Regions from separate parts of the Bacillus bruguierae genome, predicted to be linked through region 2. Evidence: predicted binding sites of a transcription regulator. Region 2 holds the regulator's gene; each other region holds the start of a gene.
The links. Region 2 encodes Rex, which represses fermentation and respiration genes when NADH is low (regulators of the CRP and FNR family bind a similar motif). Its sites were predicted from a motif close to TTGTGAAATATTTCACAA; they were not measured.
Positions count from the first base shown of each region.

Region 1: a site for Rex is predicted at 1,250-1,267, ahead of WAZ07_RS04495 (formate/nitrite transporter family protein). Genes of this name have one in related genera too.
Region 3: a site for Rex is predicted at 2,105-2,122, ahead of WAZ07_RS18160 (L-lactate dehydrogenase). Genes of this name have one in related genera too.

Region 1 is NZ_JBAWSX010000002.1:77,352-80,641, reverse strand. Features, by position in the region: gene WAZ07_RS04500 (TerC family protein) at 332-1,138, shown strand; gene WAZ07_RS04495 (formate/nitrite transporter family protein) at 1,353-2,201, shown strand; gene WAZ07_RS04490 (cyclic-phosphate processing receiver domain-containing protein) at 2,370-2,684, opposite strand; gene WAZ07_RS04485 (prepilin peptidase) at 2,697-3,290, opposite strand, start outside.
Region 2 is NZ_JBAWSX010000032.1:6,426-9,715, reverse strand. Features, by position in the region: gene WAZ07_RS25860 (ABC transporter ATP-binding protein) at 1-738, opposite strand, end outside; gene WAZ07_RS25855 (redox-sensing transcriptional repressor Rex) at 922-1,551, shown strand; gene WAZ07_RS25850 (YdiK family protein) at 1,578-1,775, opposite strand; gene WAZ07_RS25845 (CPBP family intramembrane glutamic endopeptidase) at 1,778-2,506, opposite strand; gene groES (co-chaperone GroES) at 2,850-3,134, shown strand; gene groL (chaperonin GroEL) at 3,173-3,290, shown strand, end outside.
Region 3 is NZ_JBAWSX010000012.1:2,358-5,647, reverse strand. Features, by position in the region: gene glgB (1,4-alpha-glucan branching protein GlgB) at 1-649, opposite strand, end outside; gene WAZ07_RS18160 (L-lactate dehydrogenase) at 1,013-1,957, opposite strand; gene WAZ07_RS18155 (alpha/beta fold hydrolase) at 2,325-3,230, shown strand.

The DNA of each region.
Region 1 (3,290 bases), on a different contig from region 2:
AAATATTCACGCAGAAACCTTTTAACAGATTGACAAACTTTAGTATTACTTATATACTTTACGTAATAGCATATTTCCAAAGGGGAGTAGCGTCAGAGAAAATATTCTCTGAAACAAAGTCGTCATTACGTGGAACTATGTTCCTCCGGCTTTGTTGGCATATTTTTATTACATATGTCTAGCAAGACCTTTGCCTATTAACGGCAGAGGTCTTTTTTGCATTCATTTCTAAATTCCTCCGCCGTTGATAGAGCTTATTTTTGGGGAAGCTAAACAATGGGGAATTTTCTTCTTTTTGTTTAGCGCTTATACAAACGAGAGGAGAATGTAAATGGAACTATCTTTATTATTGGAGTATGGTTGGGTATTACTAATTTTAGTTGCTTTGGAAGGAATTTTAGCAGCAGATAATGCACTTGTCCTTGCGATTATGGTAAAACACTTACCGGAAGAAAAACGTAAAAAAGCTTTATTTTACGGACTTGCAGGAGCATTTGTATTCCGCTTTGGATCATTGTTTCTGATTTCATATCTTGTCGATGTATGGCAAGTACAAGCGCTCGGTGCCGTTTATTTACTGTTTATCGCTGGTAACCACCTTGTAAAAACGTATGTAAAAAAGAATACAACTCAACAAGAAACAGAAAAAAAAGAAACAAAGAAAAAACAAGAAAACTTTTGGTGGACTGTATTGAAAGTAGAATTTGCTGATATTGCGTTTGCTGTTGACTCTATTTTAGCAGCTGTTGCATTAGCAATGACATTACCGAAGACAAACCTTGGTACAATTGGCGAACTTGATATCGGACAGTTTGCTGTTATTTTCGCAGGCGGTATGATTGGATTAATTATTATGCGCTTTGCCGCATCCGCTTTCGTAAACTTACTGCAACGTAAACCTGGATTAGAAACTGCTGCATTCATGATTGTCGGCTGGGTTGGTGTGAAATTAGCGGTTTATACGTTAGCTCACCCTGCATTAGGCGTAATTCCACATGAATTCCCAGAATCAGCTACTTGGAAATTGATATTCTGGGTTGTATTGCTGTCAATTGGTGCAGGTGGTTGGTTCTTATCAAAAGAAACAAAGCCAAACGCACAACAAGATTCGAAACAATATAACGAAAGAGCGCTGTAATTTCAGCGCTTTTTCTTTTTTCTTCAAAAATAGGTGGGGTTTCTCAATTATTGAAAATGTATTATATTATACAACATATTGTTAGCGCTTTCATTAAAAATGGTGTCCTTTTTGTGAAATATTGAACAAACTTATTGAAAGTAACAACAAATACGTGTACCTTATTCATATAAAGAGTATTTATAATCGATTTATTGAAGGAGCGTAATGTTTTATGCTAGAACAAGGAGTAGATTACCTAGTACAGCTCGCAAAGAAAAAGAAAAAAATATTAGATAACAATCCAATGCAATATTTCCTTCGGGCAGCGCTAGCTGGTATCTATATGGGTTTTGTTATTGTACTATGTTCTAAATTAGGAAATTTCTTTCATGATGCACATTCACCCGCAACATATTTTGCATTCTCTATCTTTTTTGGAATTGCACTTATTTTAATTATATTTGGTGGAGCTGAATTATTTACAGGAAATACAATGTATTTCACCGTTGCAACTTTACGTAAAGAAACAACTGTTATCGATACACTTCGCAACTGGGGTGCTTGTTATGTAGGAAACTTAGTAGGAGCAGTATTTTTTGCATTCCTCTTTTATGCAACTGGTATTTTTGAAACAATAAGTCACAATCACTTATTAAATGAAGTTGCCACAACAAAGATGGGCGCATCAACAATGCACATATTTTTCAAAGCTATTTTATGTAACTGGCTCGTTTGTCTTGCATGTTTCCTCCCATCTCAAGTAAAGGGAGATACAGCTAAAATCCTTATGATATTTTTAACTGTATTTACTTTCTTCATGTCAGGATATGAACATAGCATCGCAAATCTATCTATATTTTCAATTGCTTTACTTGTTCCACATCCTGATACAGTTTCTTTTACGGGTGCGATTCATAACTTAATTCCCGCTACAATCGGTAACATAGTTGGCGGATCTGTATTTGTTGGTATGGTTTATCATTATTTGACTAAAACAAAAGGTGAAACAAAATCTACAAAATCAGAAATCGATTCTGAACAAACTGAAGAAATTATTCCATTGCCAGCACATGTAAAATAAAGTGAAACTTCCTCTTGTGAGATGCTTTTCCTCACAAGAGGTTAGTTGAACCAATCGGGGTTTTACTGCCCGTTAATAGCGGGATAAAGCGAATTTTAATAAGCATGAAGGATTCATCCCCTGCACGTCGAAAGCATGCATTCCAAATTTATTGGAATGCATGCTTTTTTAGTAACTTCCAACACATTTAATAATAATAGATGAAGAAATTTCTCCAGACTCTTTTCCTTTTTGTATCCGCTTTAACATATAATGTTGTCCGATCGTATCATTCGTATGAAAATGAATTTCTTCCACATATAATTGTTCCTTACAAAATACATCTACGAAATACAGCCCATTTCTCTGACGGAATCCCATATTATAATCGAGTGATAACGTATGTATCTTATTATTTCGAATAAGCTCCAGCGCTTGTTCGACTGTCGTCGCTAGTGTAAAGCCAGCTGGGCACGGTCTTTGATCATCCATATATACATTCATCCCATCCCTCCTCTACATACAATATGTACATATTGTACCAAGTGCAATAAAAGGCGCAAAGGGAAGTGGTTCTTTATATGTCATACGTCTAAGAACAATAAAAATAATAAGAAAACAAAGACCAAATAAGGATGAGAAACAAAGTGACAACAGTATCGATTTTGTTCCAACTACAAAACCAAGTAAAGTCAATAATTTTACATCTCCTCCTCCGATTCCTTTTGGATAAATAACTTGAATGACATATAAGAGCATAAACATAACCATTGCCCCTAACAATCCGTCCCACCATAGCGATGGCTGTATAAAAAAACGTTCTATTAGAAATAGTCCTGCAAAAAAGAATAAAATTTGATTTGGAATTATCATATAAAGAAGATCTGTAATGGAAACAATCAAAAGAAGTGATAACAATGTCCACACGATAATAAGTTGCTCATTGAAACCAACAAAAACTGCTGCAAGAAGAAACATTAGCCCTGCAATGCCTTCAAATAAAGGATGAAAATATGAGATTTTTATATTACAGTGCTTGCACCGGCCTTTTTGAATACAAAATGATAAAATAGGAATCAACTCTTTTAGTTGTAATACATGGGAACAATG
Region 2 (3,290 bases):
TCCTGTGTACTTTCGACTTTGTTTATTAGAAATTTCATATACTTGCGTTACAAGTCTATCTAGAAAGTATCGATCGTGTGAAACGATTAAAATAGCACCAGGATAACCTTGTAAATATTGCTCCAGCCACGTTAATGTATCGATATCTAAATGGTTGGTTGGCTCATCTAAAATAAGTAAATCTGGTTTTGTTAATAATAACTTACCAAGAGCTAAACGAGTTTTTTGTCCGCCGCTTAATGTGGAGATTGTCGCTTCGTGTGTTTCTGAAGGAAAACCAAGTCCACCTAAAACAGAGCGAATATCAGCTTCGTATTGATAGCCGCCTTCATTTTTATAATCTAATTGTAGGCGATCATACTCTGCTAATAGTTTTTCGTAAATAGTTTCATTTGTGAAATTTTCTTCTTTTCCCATTTCTTGTTCTAACCTGCGGAGTTCTTTCTCCATGCGCTGTAAGTGGAGGAATACTGTTAGCATTTCATCCCAAATCGTTAACGATGTTTCAAGACCAGTATGCTGTGCTAAGTAACCGATAGATACATCTTTCGGTTTTATAATTTCTCCGCCGTCATGGGATAATTCTCCTGCAATAATCTTTAATAATGTAGACTTTCCAGCGCCGTTACGCCCGACAAGTGCAATGCGATCACGCGTCTGTACTTCTAACTTAATGTTTGAAAGAATGACTTCAGCCGCATACAGCTTGGAAAGGTTATTCACTTGTAGTAAAATCAATGTTTTCACCTCAAATAATTTCTTAACTTTGCCATGATTATATTTCTCAATCATACTAAAAATAGTGTATAGTTGAACATAAATAGAGAAATTCTCTCTCTATTATACAAGGAAAAGTTTCAATGCTAAACTTCTGTATATGTTTCAATCACTTGAACAGATAGGAAGAGAGGAGGGGGTTGCATGGAGCAGCCTAAAATTCCGCAGGCGACTGCCAAAAGATTGCCTCTATACTATCGATTTATCCAAAACTTATCGTTATCTGGTAAGCAACGCGTATCATCTGCAGAATTAAGTGAAGCGGTGAAAGTAGATTCAGCGACGATTCGACGAGATTTTTCATACTTTGGGGCATTAGGGAAAAAGGGATATGGTTATAATGTGAATTATTTATTGTCGTTTTTCCGCGAAACACTTGATCAAGATGATGTAACACGCGTAGCATTAATTGGGGTAGGTAACTTAGGTACGGCTTTCTTACATTACAATTTTACAAAAAATAATAATACAAAAATTGAGATGGCATTTGACGTTGATGAAGAGAAAGTTGGGAAAGAAATCGGAGGGATTCCAGTATATCATCTGGATGAATTAGAAGAGAGATTATCAGATGATATAAAAGTGGCAATATTAACAGTGCCTGCTTCTGTTGCACAATCTGTAGCAGATCGCTTATCGCATACGAGCATACAAGGTGTTTTAAACTTTACACCTGCTAGATTAAACATATTAGAACATATTCGAATTCATCATATTGATTTAGCAGTAGAATTACAAACGCTCGTGTACTTTTTGAAAAATTATCCACAATAAAAACGCAGGAATTTCCTGCGTTTTTATTATTTCTTCTTACTATCTTTTTTCGGTTTAGAAAAAAGAAGGCGAAGTGCAAAATTAAAATCAATCGTTGCCATTACGGCAAGCAATAGTGTGTAAAAGTTCCAAATTGTATCTTGAACACTTGTAATTGCTAAGTATGTAAAAATACACCCTAGAAGAAAATACAAAGTTGCCATAACAAATGGTGAATTTCGCATGTTTAAAATCCTCCGATGAATCCTTGCAATTTTTCAGCTTTTTCTAGATATGGACGAAGTACAAATGTAATTAACATAACGTTTGTATTCATCATAACATGAGCCATAATTGGGACAATAATTCGTTTTGTTTGTACGTATAAAAATGAAAAAACAAGCCCCATGGAAATATACACTAATAAATGTGTAGGGTCAAAATGAATGAGAGCAAATATAAGCGAGCTCACGATCGCTGCGATAAAGAAGTTATATCGTTTATATAGTGTTCCAAATAGAATTTTTCTAAATACAATTTCCTCAAGAATGGGAGCGAATATAGATGAAACAATCATAAATAATGGAGCAGCTTTTATAATTTCGATAATGTTTTGTGTATTTTCTGATTCAGCTTTAATTTTAAAAACTTGTGTTTCAATTGTGCCGGCAATTACTTGGGCGAATAAAGCAAGAAAAACTCCTAAAATAATCCATCCTATCGTAGCAAGAATATTTGTTTTTCCACGCTCCCATTTTTCTGATTGTGTATCATTGCGTAGTAACATAAGGATAATGATAAGAGCAATAAAGAAGCTAATCAGTCCCCAGTGTGCAGTTGCCAGTTGAACTTTTTGTTCAAAGGTCCGATGTCCATTATTGTATACTCCGCTTTTTAGAAGGATCCATCCTCCAATTATCCCTGATAGTTGCATCAAAATATATGTAACAATAACCCACCAATATTGTCTCTTCAATTTCGTAACTCCTTTTTGAATTTTTTGTAAAGAAAAAGGAAAATGCCCTATCCATAGAGAAAACAAATTATGGCATCTTTCTTATTGTAACATAGGAGAAGATGAAAAAACGACGGAATCTAAAAATGGATTTTTTGCAGTTTTCCCTTATGTAATTATTAAGTAAATCATAAAAGTTTTTAAACAAGTTGGGGAGGGGGTGGAATAGTTTTCCGAAAAATTACGATTTTTTCACTTGCAAAAGAAAATGAGATTCTTTATTATAATAAGTGTGTTAGCACTCAAGGTATTAGAGTGCTAATAAACATAAAATTTACATAATAAATTGAGGAGGTTGTTGTTCATGCTAAAGCCATTAGGTGATCGCGTTATAATTGAACTTGTTCAAGCAGAAGAAAAAACAGCAAGTGGTATCGTACTACCAGACACTGCAAAAGAAAAACCACAAGAAGGTAAAGTAGTGGCAGTTGGTACTGGTCGTGTGCTTGAAAATGGTGAGCGTGTTGCTTTAGATGTAGCTACAGGAGATCGTATCATCTTCTCAAAATATGCAGGTACTGAAGTGAAATACGAAGGTACAGAATACTTAATTTTACGTGAAAGCGACATTTTAGCAATTATCGGTTAATTATATAAATCTTTAAAAATTCAAGGGGGTCAAATATTATGGCAAAAGATATTAAATTTAGTGAAGAAGCACGTCGTTCGATGCTTCGCGGTGTCGACACTCTTGCAAACGCAGTAAAAGTTACGCTTGGACCAAAAGGTCGCAACGTTGTACTTG
Region 3 (3,290 bases), on a different contig from region 2:
CGACAAAATACATAAAATCTTGTGGCGTTCCGTATCTACTTGTCGGTGTATAATAGCCCGTTCCTTGATATCCCCAAGAACGATCATACGGGTGTTCAATGAGCGGCATAATTTCGATATGAGTAAATTGGTGCTCTGTTACATACGGAATAAGTTCATCTGCCATTTCTTTATAAGAATAAAAAGACCCATCTTCTTTCTTTTTCCAAGAGCCAAAGTGAAGCTCATAAATAGCTAACGGTTCATTATAGATCGGCTTTCGTTTCTTTTTTTGAAACCATTTCTGATCTTTCCACTTGTATCCTTTTATATCATAAACAACGGATGCCGTACTTGGCCGTACTTCAGCATACATTGCATACGGATCTGCTTTTAAAATAGTATGCCCTTCTCGTGTTTGAATTGCATACTTGTATAATTCCTGCTGAGGAACATGCGGTATAAATAAAGACCAAATCCCTTTCTCTGTCACTCGTATCATTTCATGCATCTCGCTATCCCACTCATTAAAATCTCCTACAATACTCACAGCTTGTGCATGAGGTGCCCATACGGAAAAACGTGTACCTTCCATCCCATTTTCCATCGTCAAATGAGCACCAAGTATCTCATAGCTATCATAAAACTTTTCTTCATGGAACAATAACATGTCTTCCACATTACACTTTGTCTCAATCACTATGTTCACCTCACAAGATGACAGAATTTTAAATATGTTATTACTATTCTTCAGTAAATTGAAATATCCTTGCGAATTTCTAAAAAAACATACGTTTTTTTATAGAAATTCGCGGTAATTTTATGAAATTTAACCGAAAAATATCGAATTTTGACGAATATTTATTGAAAGCGTTTTATTTTAAAATAATTTTTTTAGTAGAAAAAAAGGGGAATTTACTGCTATTCTGTTATTGTTTTCCATTAAAGTAAAACATAAAAAAACCCTTTCCGGTAAAGGGGTGAAATAAAGGGATATACAGGGGAGGCCGGAAAGGGATTTATACAATTCGGATTACAGTACTGGTGCCATAGTCTCTTTTAGCACTTTTACGGAATGATCAAATTTCAATTCTTCTTCTGCATTTAATTCAAGCTCTACAACTTCTCGAATACCTTGACGGTTGATAACTGCTGGAACACCTACGTAAACATCTTGTTGTCCGTATTGTCCTTCAAGATATGCAGATACTGTCAATACGCTGTTCTCGTTGTTTAAGATCGCTTTCGTTACACGTAATAGTGACATACCGATACCGTAGTAAGTTGCACCTTTACGTTGAATAATATGATAAGCAGCATCGCGTACATTTACAAAGATTTCGTCTAATTCGCTTTGATTGTACTTTTCATTGTTCGCTAAAATTGTTTCTAGCTTTTGTACACCAATAGTAGTATGGCTCCATACAGGAAGCTCTGTGTCACCATGTTCACCAATAATATACGCATGCACGTTACGTGGATCTACCTCTAAGTACTCACCTAGCATATAACGGAAACGAGCAGAGTCTAAAGTTGTACCAGAACCAAGTACGCGCTCTTTTGGTAATCCAGATTCTTTCCAAGTTACATAAGTTAAAATGTCCACTGGGTTAGTTGCGATTAAGAAGATACCATCAAATCCGCTATCCATAATACCACGAACGATTTGTTTAAAGATTTTTGTATTCTTCTCAACTAAATCTAAGCGAGTTTCACCTGGCTTTTGCGGTAATCCAGCAGTGATAACAACAAGATCTGCATCTTTACAATCCGCATAGCTACCTTTCCAAACTTTTGTTGGAGATGGAGCAAATGGAACCGCATGGCTCAAATCCATTGCTTCGCCTTCTGCTTTTGCTTCGTTTACGTCAACAAGAACAAACTCTTCAGCTACACCTTGGTTAATCATAGAATATGCATAGCTGCAACCTACAGCTCCTGTTCCTACTAATACTACGCGGTTAATACCTTTTTTCATGGTAAAATCCCCTCTCTATTTTTCAATATCATCATTAGCATTGTCATTTAAGTAAATAATTAAAATACTGTTTTTATATTGTTTAACTTCCTTACACACATATTGTAGCACGTTTTTTTGTGAGTGTATTCACATTTTATGACCCATTTGTGAAATTTATCACATATAGGGGAAAGTTATAATATTAAGTATGGAATCGATTTTAATGGAAGCGTTCTCTTTAGATTGTGAACACAAATAATACAGTATTTCATTTTACCAATAGACTATATTATATAGTGAAAATCCCAGTATTTACAAATAAACTACTCTCATTATAAGATTAGACTGAACAGTCGGTTTATAATTTATTATGGGAGTGAATAATATGAAAGATCACATCATAACTTTACAAGACGGACGTAAGTTAGCCTATATTGAATATGGTAAAACAAATGGATTACCAGTCATGCTGTTTCATGGTACACCCGGTTCAAGAATTTGGGCATTAACAGATGATATGGTAGCGAAACAATTAGGCATACGACTTATTTCAATAGATAGACCTGGCTACGGGCTCTCTGATCCAAAACAGAATCGAACAGTTCTGAATTGGGCAGAAGATGTAAATGAAATAGCAGATCAACTAAAACTCCAAACTTTTTCTATTATAGGTGTCTCAGGCGGAGGCGCTTATGCAGCAGCCTGTGCTTACAAAATCCCTGAGCGCTTACAATCCGTACAAATGGTTTCTAGTGCAACTCCGTTTGAAAATGAAGAGCCGCCAGCCAGTATGTGCCGCGAAAATCGAATTGCCTTCTTTATCTCCAAACGCTTACCTTTGCTATTAAAATGGGCATATCGTGCTCAAAAAAAGCAAATGGAAAAGAACCCTGAAAAATATATGCAAGGGATGAAAAAAGGAAATAGACATTTATGCAAATGGGATCAACAATTTATTCAAACAGATGAAGATATTAAATTAACTATGATCCACATGAAAGAAGCGTTAAGAAATAGTGTAGATGAAGCAGTAGCAGAACACTGGGGATTTAATTTTCAAAACATTTCTATTCCTATCCATATTTGGCATGGTACAGCCGACACTTTATCTTCAATAGAAGAAATAAAAAAAGTAGCCTCAGCTACTCCTCATGTAACAACACATTATATAAAAGATGCAGGACATTTCTTACCTGATGATCCCCACATATGGGAATCTATTTTACAAACAATTATTCATGATGCAGATGAGACAAACAAATCCAGTATATCATTTCATACTTCTATTTGATCCATTATGAGGTGGGAGTATTACTGCCCACGAATAGCGGGATAAAAATCAAGGAAAACC